3 regions of the Achromobacter sp. JCM 18799 genome follow, and region 3 is predicted to be linked to each of the others. Evidence: predicted binding sites of a transcription regulator. Region 3 holds the regulator's gene; each other region holds the start of a gene.
The links. The regulator HrcA, encoded in region 3, represses chaperone genes, less so after heat shock. The targets are predictions, from matches to a motif close to TTAGCACTCNNNNNNNNNGAGTGCTAA.
Positions count from the first base shown of each region.

Region 1: a site for HrcA is predicted at 1,679-1,705, ahead of groES (co-chaperone GroES). Genes of this name have one in related genera too.
Region 2: a site for HrcA is predicted at 4,422-4,448, ahead of rpoH (RNA polymerase sigma factor RpoH). Genes of this name have one in related genera too.

Region 1 covers NZ_AP043866.1:3,522,001-3,532,306, reverse strand. Annotated here, with positions in the region: gene groL (chaperonin GroEL) at 1-1,295, opposite strand, end outside; gene groES (co-chaperone GroES) at 1,333-1,620, opposite strand; gene ACZ5YA_RS16670 (hypothetical protein) at 1,942-2,298, shown strand; gene ACZ5YA_RS16665 (Bug family tripartite tricarboxylate transporter substrate binding protein) at 2,659-3,642, shown strand; gene ACZ5YA_RS16660 (RrF2 family transcriptional regulator) at 3,668-4,093, opposite strand; gene ACZ5YA_RS16655 (alpha/beta fold hydrolase) at 4,166-5,143, shown strand; gene ACZ5YA_RS16650 (MFS transporter) at 5,212-6,354, opposite strand; gene ACZ5YA_RS16645 (nickel/cobalt efflux transporter) at 6,544-7,701, opposite strand; gene ACZ5YA_RS16640 (metal-sensing transcriptional repressor) at 7,713-7,991, opposite strand; gene ACZ5YA_RS16635 (DMT family transporter) at 8,412-9,341, shown strand; gene ACZ5YA_RS16630 (hypothetical protein) at 9,353-9,751, shown strand; gene ACZ5YA_RS16625 (hypothetical protein) at 9,880-10,306, shown strand, end outside.
Region 2 covers NZ_AP043866.1:4,554,197-4,564,502, reverse strand. Annotated here, with positions in the region: gene ACZ5YA_RS21460 (glutamate synthase-related protein) at 1-1,266, opposite strand, end outside; gene ACZ5YA_RS21455 (hypothetical protein) at 1,635-2,396, opposite strand; gene fghA (S-formylglutathione hydrolase) at 2,631-3,497, shown strand; gene ACZ5YA_RS21445 (hypothetical protein) at 3,591-4,280, shown strand; gene rpoH (RNA polymerase sigma factor RpoH) at 4,495-5,379, shown strand; gene cpdA (3',5'-cyclic-AMP phosphodiesterase) at 5,723-6,562, opposite strand; gene ACZ5YA_RS21430 (cation:proton antiporter) at 6,747-9,461, shown strand; gene ACZ5YA_RS21425 (NUDIX hydrolase) at 9,504-10,306, opposite strand, start outside.
Region 3 covers NZ_AP043866.1:5,973,140-5,983,445, forward strand. Annotated here, with positions in the region: gene murB (UDP-N-acetylmuramate dehydrogenase) at 1-622, shown strand, start outside; gene dapB (4-hydroxy-tetrahydrodipicolinate reductase) at 685-1,476, opposite strand; gene ACZ5YA_RS28275 (outer membrane protein assembly factor BamE) at 1,492-2,028, opposite strand; gene fur (ferric iron uptake transcriptional regulator) at 2,181-2,600, shown strand; gene recN (DNA repair protein RecN) at 2,740-4,395, opposite strand; gene ACZ5YA_RS28290 (NAD kinase) at 4,409-5,308, opposite strand; gene hrcA (heat-inducible transcriptional repressor HrcA) at 5,450-6,454, shown strand; gene hemH (ferrochelatase) at 6,500-7,615, shown strand; gene ACZ5YA_RS28305 (hypothetical protein) at 7,605-7,838, shown strand; gene grpE (nucleotide exchange factor GrpE) at 8,067-8,624, shown strand; gene ACZ5YA_RS28315 (thioredoxin family protein) at 8,639-9,043, shown strand; gene dnaK (molecular chaperone DnaK) at 9,124-10,306, shown strand, end outside.

The sequences.
Region 1 (10,306 bases), 2.5 Mb from region 3:
TCGCCCTTCAGGTCAGCGATGGCTTGCTTGGCGCGCAGCAGAGCAACGCCGCCGCCAGCCACAACGCCTTCTTCCACTGCAGCGCGGGTGGCGTGCAGGGCGTCTTCGACGCGAGCCTTCTTTTCCTTCATTTCGACTTCGGTGGCAGCGCCAACGCGAATCACGGCAACGCCGCCGGCCAGCTTGGCCACGCGTTCTTGCAGCTTTTCACGGTCGTAGTCGGACGTGGCTTCTTCGATCTGGACGCGGATTTGCTTGACGCGAGCTTCGATCGACTTGCTGTCGCCAGCGCCGTCGATGATGGTCGTGTTTTCCTTGCCCACTTCGATGCGCTTGGCTTGGCCCAGTTCAGCCAGGCCGGCCTTTTCCAGCGACATGCCGGTTTCTTCGGAGATCACCGTGCCGCCCGTCAGGATGGCGATGTCTTCCAGCATGGCCTTGCGGCGGTCGCCGAAGCCAGGAGCCTTGACGGCGGTCGTCTTCAGGATGCCGCGGATGTTGTTCACAACCAGGGTGGCCAGGGCTTCGCCTTCGACGTCTTCAGCGATGATCAGCAGCGGACGGCTCGACTTGGCAACTTGTTCCAGCACGGGCAGCAGGTCGCGGATGTTGCTGATCTTCTTGTCGAAAATCAGGACAAACGGATCTTCCAGAGCGGCAACTTGCTTGTCCGGGTTGTTGATGAAGTAGGGCGACAGGTAGCCGCGGTCGAATTGCATGCCTTCGACGACGTCCAGCTCGTTTTCCAGCGACTTGCCGTCTTCGACGGTGATGACGCCTTCCTTGCCCACCTTGTCCATCGCGTCAGCGATGATCTGGCCGATGGAGGTGTCGCTGTTGGCGGAGATCGAGCCGACCTGGGCGATTTCCTTGCTGGTCGTGACCGGCTTGGATTGCTTCTTCAGTTCGGCGACGGCGGCGGCGACAGCCTTGTCGATGCCGCGCTTCAGGTCGATCGGGTTGAAACCGGCGGCAACGTACTTCAGGCCTTCCATGACGATGGCCTGGGCCAGCACGGTGGCGGTGGTGGTGCCGTCACCGGCGTTGTCGGAGGTCTTGGAGGCAACGTCCTTGACCAGCTGGGCGCCGATGTTCTCGAACTTGTCCTTCAGTTCGATTTCCTTGGCGACGGACACGCCGTCCTTGGTCACGGTCGGGGCGCCGAACGAGCGCTCCAGCACGACGTTGCGACCCTTGGGGCCCAGGGTGGTCTTGACAGCATTGGCGAGAACATTCACGCCGCGGACGATGCGCACGCGGGCGTCGTCACCGAACAGTACTTGCTTGGCAGCCATTTCTTAGCTTCCTTCGAAAATTCGTTTGAGGCGGGGTTTACTGGACCACGGCGAGGATTTCGTCCTCGCGGATGACGAGCAGCTCTTCGCCGTCAACCTTCACGGACTGGCCGGCGTACTTGCCGAACAGCACCTTGTCGCCAGCCTTCAGGTCGACCGGCAGGATCTTGCCGTCTTCGGTCTTCTTGCCGGGGCCGACGGCCACGACTTCACCCTGATCGGGCTTTTCAGCGGCGCTGTCGGGGATAACGATGCCCGATGCAGTCTTGCGCTCGTTTTCGAGGCGTTTGACGATCACGCGATCGCCCAGGGGACGCAAGGCCATGAGGAACTCCTGTTGCAAAAAAGAGAAGGAAATGATCGGTTAGGCCCGGGAACGCTTGTTAGCACTCACCGGTGTCGAGTGCTAATTATAGGGATGATGTTCTAGGGTTCAAGGGGGGAGGGCGGGGCTGTTACATATTTGCGGGTAGCGAAGGCGCAAGGTGTCAGGTTCATTGAGCTTGCCGACTTCGGCCATCCCAGTGCGCTGCGATATCAGCCATAATCAATTCAACCTGGCCCCGCGTGACGGCAGGAGGTCAGTTTCCCTCCCACATGAACCGGTAGCGGGCGGGCCGTAGCGTACTCAGTGCGGAGTATCTCAATGACGACACCGGAAGCGCCGGACGACGACTTGGTACGGACCCGCAGCCACAGGCCACGCGACCTGCCTCAGGGCTTTCGGGCTGGATTGATTACGGCCATCACGGTATTGCTGGGCTTTTCGCTGGGTTTCCTGCGCTACTGGGGCTTCGACGCGCCGGGCGATTGGAGCGCGCTGTCCGTGCTGCCGGGCGTGTGCTTGTTGCTCGCCAGCCTGCTGCAGGTAATAGCTCTTTACCGCGCCTTGCGTTTGGAGGATGAAGCCGAGAATGAATACCGCAAAACCGTGCGATGGTTCATCGCGTCGGCGATCCTGCTGTTGCTGGGGCTGACAGCGGCGTTGTGGGAGGTGGCGTAATCAAGAGAGGGATTGGAGCGGGTAAAGGAGGGAATCGAACCTTCGCCTGAAGCTTGGGAAGCCGCTGTTTCTTGGGCGCGGCCCGCGCTGCCAATCCGCTTGACGACAGACCTTGCAATATGAACGGGAGGCTCGAATTGGAGTCATCCCGTTTTTTTTTTCGGACTAAAGCCGGGCCCACGAGCCGCGCTTGTCGCCGGCAAATTAGGGTTATCCGGAATTCTTTATGCTTAAACTTTTGTGAAGAATGAGCGGCAGATATAGGGCCGCCGCTGCATGAGGCATCGAGGCGGTTCACAGTGGTGCGGCATGACGCACCGGGCGCGGGATCGCGGGGTGAGCCCCCAAAAGGAGAATCGCATGCTGTTGCGTAGACGTTGTCTGGCCATGATGATGCTGGCGTTGACTGGCTGGGCGACGGGCAGCCATGCGCAAACACCGTCTCAGGCCTGGCCCGTCAAGCCCGTGCGCTTGGTCGTGGGGCTGGCGCCCGGAGGGCTGGTCGACGTGCTGGCGCGCACAGTGCAGCCGCACCTGGCCGAGGCCTTGAAGCAGACCGTTATCGTGGAGAATCGGGGCGGTGCGGGCGGCAACGTGGCGGGAGCCGAGGTGGTGCGCAACGGTGGAGACAACCATACCTTCCTGCTCAATCCATCGACGACCGAATCGGTCAACCCGCTGATGTTCGCCAGCATGCCGTTCGATCCGCAGCGGGACCTGCGGCCGGTTGCCTTGCTGGCCAACAGCCAGTTGTTCCTGTTTGTCCGGTCCTCGCTTGGCGTCGATACGCTCGAAGAGTTCGTGGCATACGCGCGCAAGCGGCCCGATCCTCTCAATTACGGTTCGGCAGGAAACGGCACGACGCCGCATCTGGCTGGCGAGCTGCTCAAGCAGGCCACTGGCATGCAGGCCACCCATGCGCCGTATCGCGGCGTGGCGCCAGCGATACAAGACCTGGCAGCGGGTCAGATCGACTTCGCGTTTGGACCCGCCACGGTCTTTCCCATGGTGCAAGCGGGCAAGCTGAAGGTACTGGCGGTGGCGAGCCGGCAACGCGCCGCCGTGGCGCCCGACATACGAACCTTTTCCGAGGTCGGCATCGACGGCGTTTTCGCGGACAGCCTGTTCGGCATGTATGCCGCCGCAGGCACCCGCGATGATGTGGTCGATCGCATGAACGCCGAAATCAACAAGGTGCTTGCGCGGCCGGAGATCCAGGCGCGCTTTCTCGATGCGGGCGCCGAGGCGCTACCGCTGAGCGTGGCCGACTATACCGCGCGCGTGCAGGACGAAAAGAAATTGTTCGCGCCGCTGATGAAGTCGTTGGGGCTGAAGGAACAGTAGCTGGAACAACGATAAAAGCTCCGCGTCATCCTTCCTCGCGCGCCGCAATCTCCGCGGCGAGCTCGGCAAGCGATACCGCGCCCAGGCGTTGCAGCAAGGCATGCTCGCCTGCGCGCAGGGAATCCGCCACCAACTGGTTCGCTGCCCGTTCGACGGGGCAAGCAGGATTGTCGTCGGCTGGCCCGATGGCAAAGACCGTGCCGTGGGCGATGGCTTCATGGACGTCGCGCGCGGTGATGGTTTCCAGTCCCTTGGCCAGTACCCAGCCGCCGTTGCGCCCGCCCGTGGAGGTCACCATGCCGGCGGTGCGCAGCGCCGCCATGGATCGGCGCACCACCACCTCATTCGTATGCAGCATCTGGGCCAGCGTTCCAGAAGTGGTCGTGCCGCCGCGCAAATGCATGTGGATCAAGACGTGCAGCAGGCGGGCAAGACGGGTGTCATTGGCCATGGGATCGATTTACCGTAACTACAAGTGTTACGCTATTATAGCTGCACTGGATACTTCCTGAGAGCTTCCCCGATGACCGACCTTGAAACACGCGCTGTGACCGTCAACGGCATCACGCTCAATGTCACGGCCCAGGGCGTAGGCCCCTTCGTCTTGCTGTGCCACGGTTTCCCGGAGACCGCTTATGCCTGGCGCCACCAGCTTCCTGTCCTGGCCCGGGCGGGATTCCGCGCCGTGGCCCCGGATTTGCGCGGTTATGGCGCCAGCGACAGCCCGGCGGATGTGGCGGCGTTCACGACCTTGGATGTCATTGGCGATCTTGTCGCGCTTATCGAAAGCGAGGGGGCCGATGACGCGGTGATCGTGGGGAGCGATTGGGGGGCCAGCATTGCATGGCAGGCAGCCCAACTGCGTCCGGACCGCTTCCGGGCCGTCGTCGCCCTGGGCGTTCCCATGATGCGCAGAGCGCCGGCTGCGCCCAGCCGCCTCTTCCCCAAGACCGAGTCCGCCGCGTTTTACACGCATTACTTCAACGAGCCGGGAATTGCTGAAGAGGAGTTCGAGCGCGACATCAGCGCAACCCTTCGCGCCATCTACTTCGCGGCATCGGGCGACGCCGGGCCGCGTGACGACCCCGCTACGCCCAATCCGTTTGGCATGGTAGCCGCTGGCCGTGGCCTGCTCGATTCGCTGCCGGTCCCCCAGACGTTGCCGGCCTGGCTAACTCCGTCGGATCTGGCTGCCTTTGTCCAAAGCTACACCGCCAGCGGGTTTCGTGGCGGCCTCAACTATTACCGGAATCTGGACCGCAATTGGGCGCTGCAGGGGGCCTTCGAGGGAAAGACGGTGGATGTGCCTGCGCTTTATCTCGTAGGGGAAAGGGATACTGGCCTGGCGATTCCCGGCATGGACCAGATCATCGCGGCCATGCCGGCCCTCGTTCCCCAGCTGCGCGCTGCTGAAGTCATTCCCGGTGCGGGGCATTGGCTGCAACAGGAAGCCCCCGAGGCAGTCAACAAGGCGCTCGTCGATTTCCTGAGGAGTCTTTGACGGGCGCGAAGGACCCGGCATTAGGACCATCGCTTCGCGCTTCGCCAAGCTTGTACATGGATGGATGTTCATCCACCGCCATGCCGAGGTTTTTCACCCAGCCGGCCGCGTAACCCCCACAAGCCAGCCAGCGCCAGCAAGGCGAAACCCGCGCCGGCCAGGAACGTGGCTTGCGGACCGCCCATGTCCCACAGCGCTCCTGCAAGGACGCTCGCCACGAGCACGGTAACGCCTGTGATCAGGTTGAAGACGCCGAACGCGGTGCCGCGCAGCTCTGGCGGCGCGACATCGGCGACCAGTGTCGTCAGCAGGCCCTGGGTGAAGCCCATGTGCAAGCCCCAGAGCGCGACGCCGGCAGCGACCCCGGCGATGCCGCTCGACCAGGCCAGGACCAGATCTGCCAGCACCAGCACAGCCAGGCCGATGGCGAGTACCGCGGGCCGGTTCATGTGATCGGACAGGATTCCCACCGGATAGGCTGAGACTGAGTACACAAGGCTCATGATCACCAGTACCAGCGGGACCAGTGTCAGCGATACCCCGGCCGATTGCGCCCGCAGGATGAGAAAGGCTTCGCTGAAGCGCGCGAGCGTGAACACCGCCGCCACGGCGACCACATACCAGAAGCCCGCGCCCAGGCGGCGCAGCTCGTCGGGGTGTAGCGGCATTCGCACCTGCCGGAGCGCCGGGGAGCGTTCAGGCTCGCTCACCCCGACTACGATCAGCGCCACCGACAGGAAGGCCGGCACAACGGCAACCCAGAACACGGCTTGGAAGTGGTCCGCTGTCAGCCACATGAGACCGATGGCCAGCAGCGGTCCCAGGAAGGCGCCGACGGTATCCAGCGACTGCCGCAGGCCGAAGCTGGCGCCGCGCAAGCGGGGGGGAGACAGGTCGGCGACGAGCGCGTCGCGCGGCGCGCCTCGGATACCCTTGCCGACCCGGTCGATGAAGCGCGCCGCGAACAGCCATTCAACGGACGAAGCCAGAGGGAAGACCGGCTTGGTCAAGGCCGCCAGCCCGTAGCCGATCGCTGCCAGGAGCTTGCGCTTGCCGAGCCAGTCGCTAAGCGCCCCGGAAAAGATCTTGGTAACGGACGCCGTCGCCTCGGCGATCCCCTCGAGCACGCCGACCGTCAGCACGGAGGTGCCCAGCACGGTGACGAGATAGGCCGGCAGCAGCGCGTGAATCATCTCCGAGGAGATATCCATCAGCAGACTGACGCACCCCAGCGCCCACACCCCGGGCGGGATCTCCCGCCAAGGCGTCCGTTTCCTGCCGCCCGTACCGTCCGACGCGTCTTGTGTATTCGTCTTCGATCTCATGGCGTTTCACCCTGGCGCCGGACGCACGCTGCGCGTTGCCCTTCGGGTACTGCTCCGCGGCTCCCGGCCGGCGCGTCATCTGGCGGGGAGGCCCAGCCATCCGTTCATTCCCACATAGATGCCCACGGCGATGATCAGCAGGCTGGAGAGATAAGGAGCACGCCGGGCCACAGCGCTGAACCATGGCGCGCGCTTGTTGACCTGGCGCACGCTCAGCGCCGCGACGGCTCCAACCGTCACCAGCGTGACGGCCAGTCCGATCGAGAAGCACAGCACCAGCACGGCACCCAGTGTGAACTCCTTTAGCTGCAGGCACAACAAGAGCACGGTGATCGCCGCCGGGCAGGGGATCAGTCCGCCGGTCAGACCAAACAGGGCGATCTGCCAGTTGGTCACGTTCCGGTTCGTGAAGCGCCGGCGGATGTCATTGGCATGCGCGAGCTGGTGTGCATCCTGGTATCCCTCGCCTGCGACCTCCAGGCCTCGCAGCTCTTCGTGGAGGTGGTCATGCCGGTGCTCATCCGGCTCCATGAACGCGATGTCATAGCTGTGGACATGCCCGCCGTGACCCAGGGTGAGGCGGGCCATGAACTCGTGCGGTTCGGGAATGTCTTCAACCGACTCCAGATAGCCGTCCTTCTGCGCGAAACGGAACGCCTGGCGCGCACCGTCGACCCTCTCTGTCGTCACGGAAACGTCCTGCGCTTGCCAATTCCCGCCCCGCAGGCTGGTGAGTCTCCAGCGCGGCGCAACGCCGTCCTCGAACACCTCCAGCGCGACCAGACCGTGTCCGGTATCGATCTCGCGCCGCTCCGCGCCATGGGAATGAGCCTCATGTCCGTGGCTGTGATCATGGTCATGGTGATGATGGGCGTGGCCCGCGCCATGCTGATCGCGCCAGGTCCGCCAGAACATCCAGGCCGCGATCAGCACGATGATGACCCCGGACGCCAGTTGAAAATAAGGCTCCAGCTCTTCCGCGTCGACCCCGCGCCAGAGATACATTCCTCCCAGACCGATCCCCCACACGATAAAGGTGTGCGAAATGGTCGCGGTGATGCCCAGCAGCACCGCCTGCCACACCGATCCCCGGATCGCGACGATGAATGCCGCCATCATCGTCTTGGAATGGCCGGGCTCCAGCCCGTGCAGAGCGCCCAGCAGAATGGCGCTGGGAATAAACAGCCAGGCGTGCGACGCGCCCTGGGCGATCAGATCGGAAAAAGACAACATGGATAGCGCGCTTAGAGATACTTGGTGATTTCTTTGAATTCGTCGATCGTGCGCTGCCTGTCCTCGTTCAGCTCTCCCACCGCATCCTGCAGGCAGTGGTCGATATGGTCCTGAATGAGGATCTTCTTGGCTTGGGAAATGGCACGCTCGACCGCGTACAGCTGTTGAGCCAACTCAAGGCAGGGACGGTGTTCTTCCATCATCGACAGAATGCTGCGCAAATGCCCTTCGGCCCGCTTGAGGCGTTTGGCCACGGCGTCGTGATGATGATGAGGATCGGGTCTGTTCATGCATGGATCATATCCCCCCCGGGGGGATGTTGGGGAAGAAACCACGAAGCCCGTCGGGGGAAATCAAAAACTGCCCTAGCGATCTCTGCATGATTGCAGCGATCACGACGTATTCTTACTCTGCTCTCCATGGACTCCTCGCTGTTCGGGGCGCCGACGCCCCTCGGCCGGACTTGACCTCGGAATCAGGCGTGTCAAGCAGAAACGCACGGATGGGCACCCTTGATACAGGTGGGGCGTGGCGGAATTCCGCCCATTGCGGGCCAAAAGCGGCTCGACGGATGCATCTCGCCCTGCGCGGCCGCCGCTGCCAGCTAAAATCCCGCAGCGCATAGACGGCCGTCAGGGATGGCCAACCTCGATGCGTTGCGGTTGCTCCGTCGCTTCGTGCGGCCGCCGCGGCTCACATTCAAAGCACAAATGAAAAATACATTGATGGCCACGCACCTGCGCCTGCTCGGCATGGCAGCGCTCTGGGGCGCGTCGTGGTCCTGGGGCAAGGTCGTCGCCCAGTCCATGGCGCCACTGGCCGCGGCCAGCCTGCGGTTCCTGTTTGCCAGCGTGGTCTTGGTCCTGTGGATGCATCGCGCCTCGGCGCTGCGCGGCCTGAAGTCCCTGACGCGCAACCAATGGCTCGGCCTGGCCGCCGCCGCGTTGGCGGGCGTCTTTGGCTACTCCAGCTTCTTCATGTTGAGCCTGCAGCTGGTGCCGGCCGGCAAGGCCGCGATCGTGGTGACGCTGAACCCCGGCGCGACGCTGTTGCTGGCGGCGATCCTGTTCCGCGAACATCTCAACCCCGCCATCCTGGCCGGCATGGTCCTGTCGGCCATCGGTGCGTACATCGCCATCGGCGGCGGGGTTTCACAAGCCGCTGCCGGCTCCGGCGTAGGCATCGGCGAACTGCTGCTGCTCGGTTGCGTGGCTTGCTGGGTGGCCTACACCCTGATCGGCCGGCTGGTGCTCAAAGGCGTGGACGCCCTGACCACCACCACGGTGACCACCGTGATCGGCGCGCTGATGCTGCTGCTCACCAGCCTGATCGTGGAAGGCGTGCCGGCCTGGCAGAAGCTGGGACAGGCGCCGGCCAGCGCCTGGGGCAGCCTGCTGGCTTTGGCGTTCGGGGCGACCGCGATCGCCTACGCCTGGTACTTCGAAGGCGTGAAGGCGCTGGGCGCCGGCGCGGCCTCGGGTTACATCACGCTGGTGCCCGTGTTCGGCGTGCTGTTCTCCAGCCTTTGGCTGGGTGAAGCCACGCCCGCGAATCTGTTCATCGGCGCCGCTCTTGCGATCTCGGGCATGGCGATCATGCACGTCGGCCGGCGTCGCGCCGAGGCGCGACAGCGCCGATAGGCGGACCTTCCATGCAGCCCTATACCCACGACAACCTGCCGGCCCAGGAGACTTGGCTGGACTGCGCGACCGCCGACGGAGGCCGGCTGCGCGTGGTGATGCTGGCAGCCGATCCGCAGGCGGCGGCGCCGCTGCTGGCGCGGGCCCGCTCGATCGCTCAAGCCCTGGCGACGCACCGCGACGCCGCGTTGCAATTCCTCTGGCAGGCGGGACGCGACAGCGGCGACCCCGAAGATCCCCCTGCGACGTTCCTGGAACACTTCACGCCATCCGACCTGATCGTCGCGGCCGACGGGGGCTACGTGCTGCACCTGGCGCCGCGCGACGCGACCTGGTTCATGGATGGCTATTGGCCGGCCGTACGCTTCGCGGCGGATGACCGGCCTGCGGACTGGATCTGCGAATCCTGATCTGAGCCACTGCGGCCTCTTGGCGCTTGGAGGCAATGTCGCGTCAGGTTCCGCACAGGCGCATGATTACACTCTGATCGTGACACGTGCGTCATTCACGGAGAAGTCGACATGCAATTGGCTCAAACATGACTAGCAACGACGGGATTCAGGTCTCGGTCTATACCCGATGGCACCAGTTGTCGGTGCCGTTGGCCTTCGCCCTGGCGGCGGGCAGCTTCATGCTGGTGGTGTTCAACCGTGGGCCGATTGTTCTGGCGGTTGTGCTGGCGGTGCTGGGGTTGCTGGTGCCGCCGCTGGTGGCGTTCAAGGGCTTTCCCACACGCAATACCGTCAAGGTGACGTCCGAAGGGCTGGAGTTTTCGCGCCGCTCTGCCGTCGCCTTCGCCCATTTGTCCCGCTGGGGCACCGACGATTATCTCAAGCTGGTCCGCCCCGGCCTGCCGACGTTGCTGGTCAGTGCAGTGGACCGGCCCACACGTGAACGTCTGTTGCGCGAGTTTGAGCAGGCCTTGGCGGCGTGGCATACGCGCCAGCCCGCCGGTACGCAGGCAG
Region 2 (10,306 bases), 1.4 Mb from region 3:
GTTCTCGGGGATGGACAGGGTGCCGGCTTCGGAAGCCAGGATGACCATGTCGTCATCGGTGACCAGGTAGCGGGCCGGGCGCAGGCCGTTGCGATCCAGCGTGGCGCCGATCTGGCGGCCATCGGTGAACGCAACCGCGGCGGGGCCGTCCCACGGTTCCATCATGGCGGCGTGGTACTCGTAGAAAGCGCGGCGGCTTTCATCCATCTGCGTGTGCTGCTCCCAGGCTTCCGGGATCATCATCATCATGGCGTGGGCCAGCGAGTAGCCCGAATTCACCAGCAGTTCCAGGCAGTTGTCGAACGTGGCGGTGTCCGACTGGCCTTCGTAGACGATGGGGTACAGCTTCTTCAGGTCGTCGCCCAGCACGGCCGACTGCATCATGCCTTCGCGCGCGCGCAGCCAGTTGAAGTTGCCCTTGACCGTGTTGATTTCGCCGTTGTGGGCAATCATGCGGTACGGGTGGGCCAGCGGCCAGGCGGGGAACGTGTTGGTCGAGAAGCGCTGGTGCACCAGCGCCAGGGCCGACACCGTGCGCGGGTCGGCCAGGTCGCGGTAGTAGCGGCCGACCTGGTCGGCCAGCAGCAGGCCCTTGTAGACCACGGTGCGCACCGAGGCCGAGGGCACGAAGTATTCCTTGCCGTGCGCCAGATGCATGTTCTGGATGGCGTGGCTGGCGGTCTTGCGGATCACGTACAGCTTGCGCTCCAGCGCGTCCGGCACCATCACGTCGGCGCCGCGGCCGATGAACAGCTGGCGGATCACGGGTTCGCAGGCGCGCACGGCGGGCGACATGGGCATGTCGACGTCCACCGGCACGTCGCGCCAGCCCAGGACGACCTGGCCTTCGGCGCGCACGGAGCGTTCCAGCTCCTGTTCGCAGGCCAGGCGCGAGGCCGTTTCCTTGGGCAGGAACACCATGGCCACGCCGTACTCGCCGGGAGGCGGCAGCGTGATGCCTTGATGGCCGAGCTCGTCGCGATAGAGCGCGTCGGGAATCTGGATCAGGATGCCGGCGCCGTCGCCCATCAGCTTGTCAGCGCCGACCGCGCCGCGGTGGTCCAGGTTTTCCAGGATCTTCAGACCCTGCTGGATGATGGCGTGGCTTTTCTTGCCCTTGATGTGGGCGACGAAACCGACGCCGCAGGCGTCATGCTCGTTCTTGGGGTTGTACAGGCCCTGGGCGGAAGGCAGCCCGATGCGGCTGGCATCGATGGGGGTCGCCTTGGGCGGGGGACAGGAGTCGATCGGGGTAATTTGGGGCATGGCGCGCTCCGCAGTGGGCCTGCGTCGTAATGTTGCAGTGCAGGAGACGGACAATACCCCCGACAGGAGTAGGGTGCAATAGGAATAAATAGGGTATGTCCCCTATTTTTAATATGGACTGTCATTGATAGTTAATTCGGTGACGCATCAAGAGCCGCGCCAAATGGACCTCGCCAGGAGGGTATGCACCAGTAAGGTGCTCGCTCATGCGACAAAGCGCCGTTTTTCTTGTTATATGTCCCCATTTATTAGGGGGGTTTTGATAGCTGCGGCTAGCGTCGGCGTTGCGGAAACGCCAATGCGCACGGCGGTCTGCGCCGTAGTGGTACGCCACAATGAAAGAACCCGCCGTTCAGGCGGGTCCGTAATCAGGAGGATGTCGACGTGGGCGTCGTGGTGGGCGGCGAGGAACTCGGTTCCGCGTCGGTAGACGCCGCCGCCGGCTTCTTGCGCGGACGTCCGCGCTGGCCAGGTGCGACCCGGCGGCTGGCGGTATGGGCCAGGCTGGCGATGAAGGCGGGACCGCCCAGCGCCCATTGTCCGGAGACAGCCTGGTCGATGCGCTGCGTTTCCTCGCGCGACAGGCCGTCCTGCAAGCGCTTGCGGTAATTGGCCTGGCGGTCGAACGGGGTATTGCCACAGGCCCAGTAGTCTGCGTGGTCCGACTGCCATTGCGCGGGCGCAGCGGTGGTGTTGCCGGTATGGCTGGAAGCGGACGACCAGGGCCAGGAATCGGGATCCTGCGAGGCGCCGCTGCGCACCGGGTAGGTTTCGAGCCAGACCAGCGACGGCAGCACCCAGGCGCCCGGTTCCAGCAAGGCAGAGCGGTAGCGGCCGGCGAAGACCCGGCCGCCGCGCAGGCGCGCCGCAAGGTTGCGGCCCAGCGTCTGCATCAGGCGCGGCAGGCCTTCCTCGTCCGCGGGCGTGGCCAGCAGCAGGATGCGGTCGTTGGCAAGCAGCCAGCCGTGAACCGAGACTCGGTGGCGTTGGGCGGATTCGCCCAGCCACGTGGCCAGTTGGTTCAATATGTCGGCCGGCGCGGGCTGCGACGGCGCCGCCAGCGGCTGGATGAAGTTGGCCTGCACCAGTTGGGGCAGCCCAGGGGCGTACAGACGGGGCAGACGGGCCATAGTGTCAGGACTTGCGTATTTGGAAGAACGGGTTGTCTTCGCTCACGGTATATAAATAGTGCCACGGTGGGCGCTGGTCAAGTCCCGTGATCATGGTCAGGGCAGGAAATCGCTTTTTTTCTGTCGTTCGTACCCCATAAAGCCCAGGTTAACATTCGGCGACGGAACGTCGTACCGTGGATATCCCCTAATCCGCGAGACGTTCTTTCCCATCATTCCGACCGGAGGAAAGCAATGGCAGTCGCCCTGGAACTCATTTCGCAGCATCGCTGCTTCGGCGGCTGGCAGCGCTATTACCGCCACGAGTCCGCGGAGATCGGCCTGCCCATGCGCTTCTCCGTCTACCTGCCGCCGCAGGCCGAGCAAGGCCCGGTTCCGGTGCTCTTCTACCTGGCGGGCCTGACCTGCACGGAAGAGACCTTCATGATCAAGGCGGGCGCCCAGCGCCTGGCCGCCGAGCTTGGCGTCATGCTGGTCGCCCCGGACACCAGCCCGCGCGGCGCCAACGTGGCCGGCGAGGACGAAAGCTGGGACCTGGGCACCGGCGCGGGCTTCTACGTGGACGCCACCACCCCCGCCTGGCGCGAACGCTACCGCATGTACAGCTACGTGACGCAGGAACTGCACGGCATCGTCACGGGCGAGGCCCTGCCCGGCGACGCGTCGCGCACCGGCATCTTCGGCCATTCCATGGGCGGCCACGGCGCGCTGGTGCTGGCGCTGCGCAACCCCGGCAAGTTCCGCTCGGTGTCGGCGTTTGCGCCCATCGCCGCGCCCAGCCAGTGCCCCTGGGGCAAGAAGGCGTTCGGCGCCTACCTGGGCGACAGGACCGAGGATTGGGCCGCGTACGACGCATCCGCGCTGATGCGCGGCGCCACCAACCCGTTTCCCGCTGGCATCCTGATCGATCAAGGCGAATCGGATCAATTCCTGGCCGAACAGTTGTATCCCGAGGTATTCGAGGCAGCCTGCGCCGCCGCTGGCCAGCCGCTGGACCTGCGGCGCCATCCGGGCTACGACCATGGCTACTACTTCATCTCGACGTTCATCGAGGATCACATCCGGTTTCACGTCGAGCGGCTTGGAAAACCGGCGCCCTGAGGGCGCGCTTCTATACTGGCGGGCCTGCCGCGGCAGGCTGCTTGCGCGCCCCGGCGCGCCGCCTGCGGTCTGTGCTCAATAGGAACGCCTGATTTGATCAACGGAATCGCTCCCTTCGTCTGGATACTGCTGGGCGCCGTCGTCGTCCTGTTGCCGGGCATCGTCATGCTGCTGGGCCGCGGCGGCCCGCGAGACGAGCGCGGCCGCAGGATGTTCCAGTTCCGGCCGGTGCGCCGCCTGTTCGGCCTGATGCTGGTGCTGCTGGGATGCGTATCGGGCCTGCTGGCCCTTTCGCTGGTGCAATTCTTCCGCCTGACGACCGATGAGCCGGTGGCGCATATTGAAGTTCGGCAGGTGGCCGACGGCCAGTTCCAGCTCAGCGCCAGCGCGCCTGGCACCGGCACCAAGCAGTACGTCCTCTACGGGGATCAGTGGCAGATCGATGCGCGGGTCGTGCGCTGGCGCCTGCCGGCGCTGATGGCCGGCGTGCCGCCGCTGTACCGGCTGGAGCGCCTGTCCGGCCGCTATAGCGATGCGGCGCGGGAAGCCTCGGCCACGCGCTCGGTCCACGCGCTGGACGACTGGCCGGCGCCGGATCTGGCATCGCTGAAGAAGAATTTCCCGAACTGGTTCCCGTTCGTCGATGTCCAATTTGGCAGCGCTGCGTATATGCCGCTGTTCGATGGCGCCCGCTACCAGGTGTTGATGGATCCGCGCGGGGCGCTGTTCGTGCGGCCCGACGGCGAAGCTACGGCCGAGGGCTTGAAGCGGCTGGGCTGGTAGGGCAAGCCGCAACCGCGTCCGGATTCAGGGGCTGGCCATCCGCCGGCAGCGCTCGTTTGTCCCATGGCGGCAAACCACCCCGAAAAAATAAACGGGGACGCAATGCGACGAATGAAACTTTGACGCGCCGCAATAGTCGAATTAGCACTCCCAATACTAGAGTGCTAACATCGAATCCATGTCGTTATCCCTTCGCCATCCGGAGACCCCCGCTATGAAGCAACCCAGTACCTCGTTGGCCGCTACCGGCAACGCCCTGGCGTTGGCCATTGCCAATCCGGGCGCACTTGGCACGATCGACGCTTATATCTCCTCGGTCAACCGCCTGCCGGTCTTGTCCGCGGAACGTGAAACCGAGCTAGGCCGCCGCCTGCGCGACCAGGAAGACCTGGGCGCCGCGCGTGAACTGATTCTGTCGCACCTGCGCCTGGTGGTGTCGGTGGCGCGTCAGTACCTGGGCTATGGATTGCCGCATGCCGACCTCATCCAGGAAGGCAACGTGGGTCTGATGAAGGCCGTCAAGCGCTTCGACCCCGAGCGCGGCGTGCGCCTGGTGTCGTTCGCCGTGCACTGGATCAAGGCCGAAATCCACGAGTACATCATCCGCAACTGGCGGCTGGTGAAGGTCGCGACCACCAAGGCCCAGCGCAAGCTGTTCTTCAACCTGCGCAGCATGCGCCCCGACGGCCAGACGCTGGATCCGGAACAGGTCGACCACATCGCGCGCGAACTGAACGTGCGCCGCGAAGACGTGAGCGAAATGGAAGTGCGCCTGTCCGGCCGCGACATGTCGCTGGAAAACCAGGACGATGACGATGACAGCTACGCGCCCATCGCCTACCTGTCCGACGAGGGCCGCCAGGAACCCACCCGGGTGCTGGAACGCGCCGCCCGCGACCAGCTGCAAAGCGCCGGCCTGACCGACGCGCTGCAAGCGCTGGATCCGCGTTCGCGCCGCATCGTCGAGGCCCGCTGGCTGCAGGACGACGGCGGCGCCACGCTGCACGAACTGGCGCAGGAGTTCGGCGTTTCGGCCGAGCGCATCCGCCAGATCGAAGCGGCCGCCCTGAAGAAGATGCGCGGCAACCTGGCCTCTTGAGGCGCTTGTCGAACCATGCGAAGGGCCGCGATCAGCGGCCCTTTTGCTTTTCCGGCGCGCCGCGGCCGCGCATGAATATATTGATACAAATTCGGGCGGAAATTTTGCGCGGCGCGAGAAACTTAATGAGGATCGCACCGCCTAACTTCATGTAGACCGCGAACTTCGGTTAGCAGTCTTGTCATCCGTCTCGGCTTCTCCTCTTTCCCCTCCCCTATGAGACGGATGCTTGCGGGGCACCATGTATACCTGGTGCCCCGTTTTTTATGCGCGTCCGGTTCGCGCCTGCACCGGACTCAAGCGGCCAACGCCGTGCGCAGCCGGAGCAAGAAGCGCGGCTTGTCTAGGCCGCCTGGGCGTTGTCGGAGGCCGTCATGGCGCCATGCCACAGCGCGTCCTGCACGCGCCGTACGCCGGTCGCCATCGAACCGTCCTGGTACAGCTTGATCCAGCGGTAGCCGGGCGCCATGTTGTCCACCACGTGCTTGCCGTCGCGGATGCTGAACTGGAAGCAGGTCGACGGCGTGGCCAGCAGGCGCAGGTTGTGGCGACGGCGGTCGAACTCATGGTGCACATGGCCCCACAGCAGCACGCGGACCTGCGGCCAGCGCGCCAGCAGCTTGAACAGGGCCTGCGGGTTGTCGATCATCATCGAATCGTGCCAATGGCTGTCGATCTGCATGGGGTTGTGATGCATGGCGACCAGCGTGTGGCGGCCCGGAGCCTCGGCCAGCGCGGCCTCCAGCAGGTCGAGCTGGCTCGCGGGCAGATGGCCGGCGTTGGAACCGGGCACGGTGGTGTCCAGCGTGACCACGCGCCAGGCGCCCACGTCCGTCACCGGGACCGACCATTGCGGCAGTTCCTGGCGCATCACGGCCGGCAGATCATGGTTGCCGGGCAGACAGCGAATGCAGGCCTGCGCCAGCGCCGGCGCCTCGGACAGGACGCGCGCCAGCCGGCGATAGGCCGCGGCCTCGCCGTCCTGGGACATGTCGCCGGTCGCCAGCAGCAGCTCGGGATGCTTGCCGTCCGCCTCGATCTGGCGCAGCACCGCGCGCAGGCTGGCGTCCGTGTTGACGCCCAGCATCGAGGTTTCAGGTTCGCCGAACAGATGGCTGTCGGTCAGCTGGACCAGCATGGCGGGCGCGTCGTCGCGCCGGGTCAGGGAATGAATCCGGGCCAAGTGCCGCTCCTGCAAAGTTTGTGCGATTCCACATTACCCAAAAAACACGGCGCGACGCGTATCGCTTGTCCGCATTGGGGTAACGAAACGTGCATTCTCCACGATTCCTGGTAGTTCCTGCTCCGGTCCGGGAGGAAAAAGCCGCTATTCTTGTGGAACTTCACACAAGCTCCACCCACAGAACATGGATGTAGGTTTTCTCGTATTCGGCCTGGCGGGTCTGTTGACGCTGGTCTGCTTCATGCCGCCCCTGGCCGGCCGCCTCAAGCTGCCCTATTCGGTGCTGCTGGCCATCGTCGGCTGTCTGCTGGGCATCATCGTGCACGTCCACGGCTGGGCGCCCAGCTGGATCGGCGACTTCCTGGATTCGCTGGAACGCTTCGAGATTTCGTCCGAAACCTTCCTGATGGTGTTCCTGCCGGTGCTCTTGTTCGAGACCGCGCTGTCCATGAACGTGCGGCGCTTGATGGACGATATCGGACCCATCCTCATGATGGCCATCGTGGCCGTGGTGGTCTGTACCGTGGTGGTCGGCGTCACGCTGGACGCCATTTCGCCCTACGGCTTGGTGGTCTGCCTGCTGCTGGGCGCCATCGTCGCCACCACCGACCCCGTGGCGGTGGTGGGCATCTTCCGCGAAGTGGGCGCGCCCAAGCGCCTGACCACTCTGGTCGAAGGCGAAAGCCTGTTCAACGACGCGGCCTCCATTGCCCTGTACTCCGTGCTGTTGGCGGTGCTGGGCGGCCATGGCGAACTCACCGCCAGCGGCATCTTCAACGACTTCATCGTGCACTTCATCGGCGGCGGCCTGGCGGGCTTCGCCATGGGCCGGCTGGCCTGCTTCCTGTTCGCCTGGCTGCGCGGCTTTCCCACCGCGGAAATCACGCTGACCCTGACGCTGGCGTATCTGTCCTTCTTCATTTCCGAGCACTACCTGAACGTGTCGGGCGTGGTCGCCACCGTGATCGCGGGCCTGGTGGTGGGATCCACCGGCCGCACGCGCATGTCGCCGACCACCTTCGAATACCTGTCCAGCGCCTGGGAGCAGTTCGGCTTCTGGGCCAACTCGCTGATCTTCCTGTTCGCGGCCATGCTGATCCCCAAGCTGATGGCGGCCGCCGACTGGCAGGAACTGGCGCTGGTTGCCGTGGTGTTCGTGGCGACGCTGGTTGCGCGCGCCATCGTCGTCTTCGGCCTGTTGCCGCTGCTGGGCCTGACTCGGCTGGGGACCAAGGTCAGCAGGCCCTACAAGGTTGTCATGCTGTGGGGCGGCCTGCGCGGCGCGGTGTCGCTGGCGCTGGCGCTGGCCGTGACGGAGCAGACCGGGGTGGCCGAAGAGGCGCGCCAGTTCATCGCGGTGGCCACCACCAGCTATGTGCTGCTGACCTTGTTCATCAACGGCATCAGCCTGCGGCCGCTGATTCGCATGCTGGGCCTTAACCAGTTGTCGCCGGTGGAGCGCACCATCCGCAACCAGGCGCTGGCCGTGGCGCTGGAAGACCTGCAGGGCAAGACCGAAGAGGTCGCCAAGACCGAGCATATCGGCACCGAGGTCCGCGACCGCATTCGCGCCGTGTTCGACGCCAGCCTGACCAGCGTGCATGACGGCCAGGTCAGCCAGATGACGGACGAGCAGCGCGTGGCGGTGGGGCTGGCCATCGTGGCCCAGCGCGAAGAGGAAATGTTCTTCGACATCCTGAAGGCGCAGATCGTGGACTGGCGCATGGCCGAAACGCTGCTGGCGCGGGCCGAACGGCTGGAGGACGCGATCCGGCTGGGCGGCATTCCGGGTTTTGAGCGCGCCATCGTTGCCGACGTGCGCTATTCCACCGGTTTCCGGCTGGCCTTGCGGCTGCATTATCTGTTCGGCTTCCAGGGCTGGCTGGCGCGTGAACTGGGCCAGCGCTTCGCCAACCTGATGAGCAAGCGGTCGGTCGCGCAGCGCCTGATCGCCTTCGCGCGCGAACAGATCACGCCCCTGCTGGGCGAGGACGCCACGCAGCGCATCGTGTCCCTGCATCAGCGCCGCCTGGACCTGATCGAAAACGCCATGCAGGCCCTCAACCTGCAATATCCGTCTTATGCCCAGTGGTTGCAGGAAAGCTACCTGGGCCGCGTGGCCCGCGAAATGGAGCGTATCCGCTACCGCGACATGCTTGAGCAGTTCCTGATCAGCGGCGAGGTCTACGCCGACCTGATGGCGCAGTTGAAGAGCCGCTGGGCCCACATCGACAAGCACCCGCCGCTGGACATCGAAATGAGCGCGGCGGACCTGATCAAGCGCGTGCCGCTGTTCGAAGGCCTGTCCGCCGATTCCCTGCGGGCCATCAGCAAGCTGCTCAAGCCGCGCCTGGCGCTGCCAGACCAGCGCGTGCTGAACAAGGGCCGCCATGGCGAAGAAATGTGTTTCGTGGCCTCGGGCGCCGTGGCCGTGCATCTGCCGGACAACACCATGATCGAGCTGGGCAGCGGTGAATTCTTCGGCGAACTCGGCCTGCTGGGCGAACAGCAGCTGATGCCGGAGGTGACGTCGCTGGGTTACAGCAAGCTGCTGATGCTGTCCTCGCGCGATTTCCACGCCCTGCTGGCGCGCGACGAGCATCTGCGTGAACGTATCCAGGTCGTGGCCAAGCAACGCCTGCGCGCAATCGAGGTGTGGAAGCAGTTTTCGCAGGCCAATGCCGCGCCCGCCCCGGTCCCCGCGCCGGCCTCGGCGCCGAGCCCGGCCCAGGCCGCCGAGGCCGCGGAAGCGGCGGGCGCTGCGTCGGGCACCGATACCCAAGCGGCGCGCGAAGCCGCGGGGGCGGATGCGCCGCCTGCAAGCGGCCTGCCAGGGAATCTCGCCGGCAACGTCACCGATACCCCGGCGCTGGGCGAGCCGGGCATCGTTCCGCGTTGATTCAGGAGTCGTGGCTGCCCGCGCAGCCGCGGGCCGCGAGGCTCAGGCCGGGATTTCGCCGGCCGCGCGGCGTTGCATGATGTCTTCGATGATCACCAACGCCGCTTCCAGCGTGAATTCGCCTTCCGCAACCTGGCGCACGGCCGTGGTCGCGTCGATGGTGGCGATCTCCATCACCTCGCCGTCCCGGTTGGCAGGACGGGCATCGGCTGCCAGCACGCAGGTGCTGGTCAGGACATCCTCGACCTGATAGCCCTCGGGCAGTCGGCGGTGGATGCGCAGGATGGTGCGCAGGGGCGAGCGCCGCGTCAGGTCGGGCGCGTCCAGGCCCGCCTCTTCGCCGCATTCGCGCACCAGCGCCAGTTCCAGGTCTTCGCGGCTGCCGGCCAGGCCGCCGACCAAGGTGTCCCACATACCGGGATCGGTCGATTTGCTGAGCGCGCGCCGCGCGACCCACAGGCGGCCATCCGGCGTCCATGCGTTCAGATGCACGGCCTTGGTGAGCAGGCCCAGCGGCCGCACCGCCGCGCGTTCGATCACGCCCAGCGGCTCGTCGCCGTCCAGAACATCCAGCAATTCGTCGCGCCAGCCACGTAGGCAGTTGGCTTGGCGCAACAGTTGCGCGGCCTGTTCGAGCACGCCGTTCAGGTCTGCGCCGGGCTGCAGGTCCGCGCCGATGCGCAGGCTTGCGCCGTCCGTTGCGATGCCGGGCGCATCGCGCAATGCGTCGCACGCCGCATGCGTGGCCCAGCCGCAGCGACGCCCCGCTATATATAAAGCGCGCGCGCCTTCCGGGGCGGGCTCTTGCGCGCGGGCGCGCAGGTCGGCGTACAAGTCGGACAACT
Region 3 (10,306 bases):
CGTCGAACTGCAGGAACGCTTCCACAGCCTGACCGCCTGGGACGTGCGCGCAGGCCGCCAGGTCGAAATGAGCGCGGCCGATTGCCGCTTTTCCTATCGCGACAGCGTGTTCAAGCACGACGAGCCCGGACGGTGGGTCATCGTGAGCGTGCGTTTCGCCTTGCCCCGGCCGTGGCGGCCGGTGCTGGGTTACCCCGACCTGCAGCGCCACGCGCGGCTGGCGGCGGGGCAGCCAGCCGCCCGAGACATCTTCGACGCGGTGTGTGAGATCCGCCGCGCCAAGCTGCCCGATCCGGCGGTGACGGGCAACGCAGGCAGCTTTTTCAAGAACCCCATCGTGTCGGCGCAAGTGCGGGACGGGCTGCTGGAGCGTTTTCCCGGCCTGGTGTCGTACGCCCAGCCCGATGGCGGCTACAAGCTCGCAGCCGGCTGGCTGATAGACCAATGCGGCTGGAAGGGCCGCTCGCTGGGGGCCGCAGGCGTGCATGAGCGCCAGGCCCTGGTGCTGGTCAACCGCGGCGGGGCCACGGCAGCCGACATCATGGGCTTGGCGCATGCCATCCAGGCGGCGGTGTCCGAGCGCTACGGCGTGCGGCTTGAACCGGAACCCGTGGTGGTGTGAGGCCGTTTGGGCCAGGCAAGAAAAAGGACCCCGCAGGGTCCTTTTTCTTGCAGGCGAGGGCTTCAGAGGCCCAGCACCGATTGCATGTCGTACAGGCCGTTGTGCTTGCCTTCCAGGAAACGGGCGGCGCGCAGGGCGCCTTCCGCGTAGGTGGCGCGGCTGGCCGAGCGGTGCGTGATCTCGATGCGTTCGCCGGTGCCGCAGAAGGACACGGTATGGTCGCCGACGATGTCGCCGCCGCGCAGCACGGAGAAGCCGATGGTGCCGGGCTTGCGCACGCCGGTATCGCCATGGCGGCTCCAGGTGGCGACGTCCGGCAGGGCCACGTTCCAGGCCGAAGCGATGGTTTCGCCCATTTTCAGCGCGGTGCCCGAAGGCGCGTCGACCTTGTTGCGGTGGTGCGCTTCGAAGACTTCGACGTCGTAGCCGGAGTTCAGGATGCGCGCGGCCATGTCCAGCAGCTTGAGCGTGGCGTTCACGCCCACGCTCATGTTGGGCGCGAAGACGATGCCGATCTTCTGGGCGGCGACTTCGATCGCGGCGCGGCCGTTGTCGTCGAAACCGGTGGTGCCGATGACGGCGTTCACGCCGTGCTTGACGCAGGCCTGCAGGTGTTCGAGCGTGCCTTCCGGACGGGTGAAGTCGATCAGGCAGTCGGCCAGGGCCAGAGCGTCGAGGTCATCGGTGATGGCCACGCCCGTCTGCTTGCCCAGCGGCGCGCCGGCGTCCTGGCCCAGCGCCGCCGAGCCCTGGCGGTCCAGCGCCACGGCAAGCTGCAGGCCGGAGGCGTTCAGGACGGCTTCGATCAGCATTTGGCCCATACGGCCGCTGGCGCCGGCAATTGCGATACGCATAGATAGTCCTTGGTGTTACTTGAGCGGCTCGGGGGCGTTGCCGGGCTGGCCAGGGTACTGGTTGAGGGGGCTGACCGGGGCGGCGGAGTCGCGCTTGCGCTGGTCTTCCTCTTCCTTCTGGCGGGTTTCGTCTTCGATGAGGCGCTTGTCTGCCTTTTCGTCGGCGACGGCGTCGGGCGTATTGATCTGGTAAGGCTGCAGCTCAGGCTGCTTGTCGCCTTCCCAGCGGGTCAGCCGGTCGTTTTCGAACCAGACGGTGAATTTGCGTTCCTGGGCGTCGCCGTAGCCAGGCTTGTAGTAGTAGGGGTAGTCCCAGCGGTTGGCGTGCAGCACGCTGGTCAGCGTCGGGCTGCCGAGGGCGAAGCGCACCTGTTCGCGCGTCATGCCAGGCTGCAGCAGGGCGACCTGTTCCTGGGTGATCCAGTTTCCTTGCTGGACGCCGGCCTTGTAGGGGAAGCCCCACTTGTCCCCCGAGCATCCAGCCAGGGCGACGGCCAGAGCGGCCACTGCCAGGCCGGTCTTCAGCGAGCGGGAGGGAATTCGTGCAATCATGGACACTACGCGCCCCTATTATTTGGAAGCAGACAAAACCGTTATCATAAAGGTTTCATAAGGATAGTTCCGCGTGGCGGCATGATTTCGGTGAGCCGGCTCGCGGTGAACCTATCCTGCCCATGCCAACGCGGACGGAGAGCGATTACACCATGAGCGACCAAAGCGAACTGAAGAACATGGGTTTGAAGGCGACGTTTCCCCGCCTGAAAATTCTTGATATTTTCCGGAAATCGGACCAACGGCACCTGAGCGCCGAAGACGTCTATCGCGCCCTGATCGGCGAAAACGTCGAAATCGGGCTGGCAACCGTCTACCGCGTCCTGACCCAGTTCGAACAGGCCGGCATCCTTGCCCGCAGCCAGTTCGACAGCGGCAAGGCGGTGTTCGAGCTCAACGACGGCGATCACCATGATCACCTGATTTGCACGAATTGCGGCAAGGTGGTCGAGTTTTCGGACCCCGAGATCGAGAAGCGCCAGCAAAAGATTGCCAAGGACAACGCCTTCGCGCTGGAAAGCCACGCCATGGTGTTGTACGGCATTTGCGGCAGCTGCATGAAGGGCCGCTGACCCGGCCCTGCATACGACCCGCGGCTACGCTCGCGGCGGGTCCGTAAGATCCAAATCCCCTTCGATATGAAGGGGATTTTTTTATGGCGCGAATCGGCCCTTTTTTCTGTGCCCCGCCGTAACAAGGCCGGCCAGCGCTTCAGTTCTGCCCGAAACCTTCCAGCATCTCGCGGGCGTGTTCGCGGGTGGTCGCGGTGAGCTTGATTCCGCCCAGCATGCGCGCGATTTCCTCCACGCGGGAGGGCGCGTCCAGTTCTTCGATGCTGGAGCGGGTGGCGCCGCGCGATTCCGCCTTGCTGACCAGGAACTGGTTGTTGGCGCAGGCCGCGACCTGGGGCAGGTGGGTCACGCACAGCACCTGATGGCGTTCGCCGAGTTCGCGCAGCAGCTTGCCGACGGCCTCGGCCACCGCACCGCCCACGCCGCTGTCGACTTCGTCGAAGATCAGTGTGGGCACGCGCGCGGCGCGGCTGGCGATGACGGACAGCGCCAGCGAAATCCGCGACAGTTCGCCGCCCGAGGCCACCTTGGCCAGCGGCCGCGGCGTGGTGCCGGCATGGCCGGCCACCAGGAATTCGACCTGTTCGTTGCCATGCGCGGAGGGCGCCGATTCGGCCAGTGTGGGTTCGAACTTGCCGCCCTGCATGGCCAGCGTCTGCATGGCCCGCGTGACCTGCTTGCCCAGGTCCTTGGCGATCTTGCGGCGTGCGGTCGTCAGCTTGGCCGCCGCGGCGTCGTATTGCGCCTGTGCGGCCTGCGCCTGGGCGCGCAGGGCGTCGATGTCGCCTGCGGCCTGCAGCGCCGCAAGCTGGGCGTGCAGCGTGTCGCGCAGCTCGCAAAGCGCGTCGGGCTCGACGCGGAATTTGCGAGCGGTTTCGAATACCAGGCCCAGGCGCGCCTCGACCGCCACCAGCCGCTGCGGATCGAGATCGACGCGGCTGACGTAGTTGTTCAGGTCGGAGACGGCCTCGCTGATCGCGATGCGGGCCGATTCCAGTTCGTCGTAGACGCCTTGCAGGCCGGGATCGTGGCGCAGCATCTGCTGGATGCGGTGGTTGGCCGAGGTGAGCCGGTGGTGCGCGGAATCGCCTTCGCCGTCCAGCCCTTCGAGGATCTGGTTGGCGCCGTCCAGCAGGGATTGCGCGTGCGACAGGCGCGTGTGCTCGGACTGCAGCGCATCCCATTCGTCGGGACCGAGATTCAGCTGGTCGAGCTCGTCGACCTGCCATTGCAGGCGGTCGCGTTCGGTAGCCAGGCTTGCGGCGTCCTTTTCGGCGGATTCCAGCTGGCGCGCCAGCGCGCGCCATTGCTTCCAGGCCTGGCCGACCGCGGTGCGCAATTCGCCGTGGCCGCCGTGGGCGTCCAGCAGATCGCGCTGGGCGTCGGCGCGCATCAGGCTCTGGTGCGCGTGCTGGCCGTGGATATCGACCAGGCTGTCGCCCAGTTCGCGCAATTGCGCCACGGTCGCGGGCGTGCCGTTGATGTAGGCGCGGCTGCGGCCCTGGGCATCGATGACGCGGCGCAAGGACAGTTCCGTGTCGGCGTCGATCTCGCGTTCTTGCAGCCAGGCGATCAGGCCCTTGGGGGTATCGAAGACCGCGGTGATGTCGGCGCGCGGCGCGCCCTCGCGCAGCATGCTGGCGTCGCCGCGTTCGCCCAGCGCGAGCGCCAGCGCGTCCACCAGGATGGATTTGCCCGCGCCGGTCTCGCCGGAAAAGACGGTGAAGCCGGGGCCGAAATGGATCTCGGTCTGTTCGACGATGACGAAGTCGCGGATATGCAGGGTGCGCAGCATGTCGGGGCGCTTACTACTCTACGTTGTCGGAGGCTTCGGGCATCAGGTTCCAGTGCAGCTTGCGGCGCAGGGTGGAGAAGAAACTGTAGCCTTCGGGATGCACGAAGCGGATGGTATAGGGCGCGCGCTGTACGACGATGCGGTCGCCCGGCTGCAGGTCGGACCAGGTCTGCATGTCGAAATGCACGCTGGCGCCGACTTCCACGCGGCCCATGGCCGTGAGCGTCATGTTCAGCACGCCGCTGTCGGGAATGACGATGGGGCGGTTGGACAGCGTCTGCGGCGCCACGGGCACCAGCACCATGGCGTTCATGCCCGGATGCAGGATGGGGCCGTTGGCCGACAGCGCGTACGCGGTGGAGCCCGTGGGGGTGGCGATGATCAGGCCGTCGGCGCGCTGCGTGTACATGAACGCGCCGTCCAGCTCGACCCGCACTTCGATCATGCCGCCGCGTCCCGCGCGGTTCAGCACCACGTCGTTCAGCGCGGACGCGGAGTACATCTTCTGGTCGCCGCGCCACACGCTGCCTTCGAGCAGCATGCGTTCCTCGATCTGGAAGCTGCCTTCGAGCACGCGCGCCAGGGCGCCGTGCGCGTCCTGCAACGCGATGTCGGTGATGAAGCCCAGGCGTCCGTGGTTGATGCCAACCAGCGGCATGCCATAAGGAGCGAGGTGGCGGCTGGCGCCCAGCACGGTGCCGTCGCCGCCCATGACGACGGCCAGCGACGCGGTCTTGCCGATTTCCTCGAGCGTGGCGACGGGGTATTCGGTCAGCCCGGTGTTGCGCGCCGTGTCCGCATCGATGAGCACCTGCCGGCCCGCTTGCGTCAGCGCGTGGGCGAGTGCTCTCAGCGGTGTGTCCAGGCCGGTGTCCTGGTATCTGCCGATCAGGGCTACGGTAGGAAAATGCATGGCTGCTTGCGTATCAAAAAAGGCCGGACCAGAAGCCGAAACCTGCCCGGAATGGGCGGTTTAGCCGATTATATGGGGCCGCATATGTGCTTGCGGGACAAAAATCGCCTCAATTGAAAAAGATTCCCTAAAATACTTGTTATGGATGACCGCGCACGCGCACTACTGAAAGCGTTGATCGAACGCTATATCGCCGATGGGCAGCCAGTCGGCTCGCGGACGCTATCGAAAGTATTCGACTTGTCCCCGGCCACGATCCGCAATGTGATGGCGGATCTCGAAGAACTGGGACTGATCCACAGCCCGCACACCTCCGCCGGCCGCGTGCCCACGCCGCGGGGATACCGCATGTTCGTCGATTCGTTGCTGGCGGTGCAGTCCTACCAGCTCGAACCGCACAACATGGGCGAGATGCTGGCGGCCGCCGAACCCACGCGCGCCGTCAACGCCGCAGCGGCCCTGCTGTCCAACCTGACCCAGTTCGCGGGCGTGGTGCTCACGCCCAAGCGCGCCCAGGTTTTCCGCCAGATCGAATTCATTCGCCTGTCCGACAAGCGCGTGCTGCTCATCATCGTCACGCCCGACGGCGATGTCCAGAACCGAATTCTTTTCGTGCAGCGCGACTATGCCGAAGCGGAACTGCTGGAAGCCGGCAATTTCTTCAACATGCATTTCGCCGGCAAGTCTTTCAATGTCGTGCGGCAAACCCTGTCGACCGAACTGGCGCAATTGCGCGAGGATATCTCGCGCCTGATGCAGGCCGCGGTCGAAGCCAGCGCGGAAGCCGCTGAAGACGGCGACGCCATGGTCATCTCCGGAGAGCGCAAGCTGCTGGACGTGACCGACATCGCCTCCGACATGGACCGCCTGCGCAAGATGTTTTCGCTGTTCGAGAAAAAAACCGACCTGCTGCAGCTCCTGGACGTGTCCACCCGGGCCCAGGGCGTGCAGATCTACATCGGCGGCGATTCGCAGCTGGTGCCGATGGAAGAGGTCTCGGTCATCACCGCGCCTTACGGCGTGGACGGCAAGGTCGTGGGTACCCTGGGCGTGATCGGTCCCACGCGCATGGCCTACGAACGCGTCATTCCCATCGTGGATATCACGGCGCGCTTGCTGTCCAACGCCCTCAGCCACAACCAGTAGGTCCATCCGAAGCTACGTCCTCCTTGCGGAGGAAGGGGAGTGTTTGTGTTTCTTCGCCTGTTCAAGTACCTGTGGCCTGAGCGCTATCTGCCGGAACCCGAGCAGGAGGACCCCTTCAACGAAGACCCCGCGCCGCGCGGGCCGGCCAAGGTCGGCGTGCTGCTGGTGAACCTGGGCACCCCGGACACCCCGGGTAAGCAGGACATACGCAAATACCTTGGCGAGTTCCTGTCCGACCCGCGCGTGATCGAGATCCCGCGCTATCTGTGGAAGCCCATCCTGCATTGCCTCGTGCTGACGATGCGGCCCAAGAAGCTGGAGCCGCGCTACGCCGGCGTCTGGATGAAGGAAGGCTCGCCCCTGATGGTGTACAGCCAGCGCCAGGCCGATGGCGTGCGCGCAGCCCTGGCCGAGGCTGGAATCGACGCCGTGGTGGAGCTGGGCATGCGCTACGGCAACCCCTCGATCCCCGACGCCATTTCTCGGCTGCGCCGGCAGGGCTGTGAACGCATACTCACCGTGCCGCTCTATCCGCAGTACGCCGCCAGCACCACCGCCACGGTCGTCGATGCGGTCACCCGCCACGCAGGCCGCCTGCGCGACCAGCCCGAGCTGCGCTTCATCAAGCGTTTCCATGAAGAGCCGGCCTATCTGGACGCGCTGGCTGGCCGCATCGAGCGCTACTGGCAGGAGCACGGCAAACCGCAGAAGCTGGTCATGAGCTTTCACGGCCTGCCGCGCTATTCGATCGAACTGGGCGATCCGTACTACCGCGATTGCATGGAAACGGCGCGCCTGCTGGGCCAGCGTCTGTCGCTGCCGCGCGAACAGATAGAAGTGACCTTCCAGAGCCGTTTCGGCACCGCCCGCTGGCTGGAACCCTATACCGAACCCACCCTGAAGGCGCTGGCCGCCGCCGGCGTGACCGAGGTCGATGTGGTGTGCCCGGGTTTTGTGGCAGACTGTCTGGAAACCCTGGAAGAGATCAGTCTGGAATGCCGCGACGCCTTTATCGAGGCCGGCGGCAAGCGTTTCCGCTACATTCCGGCGATCAACGACGATCCGGCCTGGATCGCAGGGCTGGCCGACCTGGTGGCACGCCACTTGCAGGGGTGGCCTACGCAAATCACGGACTTGAAGGAGAAGGCGCATGCAGCATGATCCCAAGACTGGAAAGGTCGTCAAAAAGGGGCGGGTCAGTACCCCGGTGGACGAAGATCAGGTGGAACACGAGCTGGATGAGGCGCTTGCCGAGACCTTCCCCGCCAGCGATCCCATCGCAATCAGCCCGGAGCCGGACGAGGATCGCGACGTGGACCGCGCCCTGAAGGACAGTTTTCCCGCCAGCGATCCCGCCGCGCCCGCGCAGCCCCACAAGAAGTAGCCTGCCGGAGGGCGTCCGCCATTTGCCGGATGGCGTCGGGAAGTGCTGAATTTATGCTTGCAGTCTGATATTTGACGGCAATTGGCAGAAATTGGGCGGATTTTTGACTACATTCCGCCTGCCTCTCTTACCCGGCGCCGTCAGGGAATATTTGCTTTCCCGGGCTTGAAATAGGGGTATTGGCCCCCATTCATGTCTGCGAAAGCCATACTTTTTGGAGGATTCCCCATGACGGCACCCAACGAGCCTGTAGATCAGACGCCCGAAGTCGGCCAGAACGCCGATGCGGCCTCCGCCGCCGAGGACGCCGTGCAGGCCGAGCTGAACGAGTTGCGCGCCCAGCTGGACGCGGCCCAGGCTACCGTCAATGAGCAGCAGGACCAGCTTCTGCGCATTCGGGCCGAAGCCGAAAACGTGCGCCGCCGCGCCCAGGAAGATGTGTCCAAGGCGCGCAAGTTCGGTATCGAGTCGTTCGCGGAAAGCCTGGTCCCGGTCAAGGACAGCCTGGAAGCTGCCCTGGCCCAGCCCGAGCAAACCGTTGAAACCCTGAGCGAAGGCGTCCAAGTGACCCTGAAGCAGCTGACGGCCGCCTTCGAGCGCAATCTGCTCAAGGAAATCGCGCCGGCGCAGGGCGACAAGTTCGATCCGCACCAGCACCAAGCCATTTCGTCCATCCCCGCAGAGCAGCCCGCCAATACGGTGGTCCAGCTGCTGCAAAAGGGCTATGCCATCGCCGACCGGACCCTGCGTCCCGCGCTGGTCGTGGTGTCCGCCGGCCAGGGCTGAACAGGCGGCGCGCCATGACGGATCCCCGGTTCGACCCCGCCCAGATATTCCAGGTGTTCGGCATGCGCCATGTCGACACCGAGGGATTCGACGCGGCGGTGGTGCAGGCGCCGGGGACGGATCTGCGCTGCGTGTTCCTCTGGGGACAGGATTGCTATAACTGCAATATTTTCAAGCAGACCGCCTTGCTGCATCGGGACGCGCTGCTGGAATTGGGGCTGACCTGGTTCGAAGCCGATGTCTACGCGGACGAAGCGCTGGGAAGGCGCTTCTCGCTGCATGGCGTCCCCACTTTCGTGCTGTACCGCGCCGGCAAGCGGCTGGGCCGCGTCACCGGCTGGCCCGGCCTGCCGCAGTTCACCGCGGCCATGCGCCGCCTGCAGGAAACGGCTGTAGAAAAATCCGGCCAGGCGTCTTGAAAAACCCTGCGGGCAGCCCCAGTTATGTGGGGACAAGAAGTTTCTCCCTATTTTCATAGATTCAATCAAGGTAACCGACCATGAGCAAGATTATTGGCATTGACCTGGGCACGACCAACAGCTGCGTGGCTGTCATGGACGGCGGGCAGGTCAAAATCATTGAAAACGCGGAAGGCGCTCGCACCACCCCCTCCATCGTCGCCTACATGGACGATGGCGAAACCCTGGTCGGCGCGCCGGCCAAGCGCCAGGCCGTGACCAACCCGCGCAACACCCTGTATGCGGTGAAGCGCCTGATCGGCCGCAAGTTCGAAGAGAAGGCGGTGCAAAAGGACATCAACCTGATGCCCTATGCCATCGTCAAGGCCGACAACGGCGACGCCTGGGTGGAAGTGCGCGGCAAGAAGATGGCGCCTCCCCAAGTGTCGGCCGACGTGCTGCGCAAGATGAAGAAGACCGCCGAGGACTACCTGGGCGAAGAAGTGACCGAGGCCGTCATCACCGTGCCCGCCTACTTCAACGACAGCCAGCGCCAGGCCACCAAGGACGCCGGCCGCATCGCCGGTCTGGAAGTCAAGCGCATCATCAACGAACCCACCGCTGCGGCGCTGGCGTTCGGCCTGGACAAGACCGAAAAGGGCGACCGCAAGATCGCCGTCTATGACCTGGGCGGCGGCACGTTCGACGTGTCCATCATCGAAATCGCCGACGTGGACGGCGAAAAGCAGTTCGAAGTGCTGTCGACCAACGGCGACACCTTCCTGGGCGGCGAAGACTTCGACCAGCGCATCATCGACTACATCATTGCCGAGTTCAAGAAGGAACAGGGCGTTGATCTGTCCAAGGACGTGCTGGCCCTGCAACGCCTGAAGGAAGCCGCTGAAAAGGCCAAGATCGAGCTGTCCTCGGCGCAACAGACCGAAATCAACCTGCCGTACATCACGGCGGATGCCTCGGGTCCGAAGCACCTGAACCTGAAGATCACCCGCGCCAAGCTGGAAGCGCTGGTCGAAGAACTGATCGAACGCACGATCGAGCCCTGCCGCGTGGCCATCAAGGACGCCGGCGTGAAGGTTTCCGACATCGACGACGTGATCCTGGTCGGCGGCATGACCCGCATGCCCAAGGTCCAGGAAAAGGTGAAGGAATTCTTCGGCAAGGATCCGCGCAAGGACGTGAACCCCGATGAAGCCGTCGCCGCCGGCGCCGCCATCCAGGGCTCCGTGCTGTCGGGCGACCGCAAGGACGTGCTGCTGCTGGACG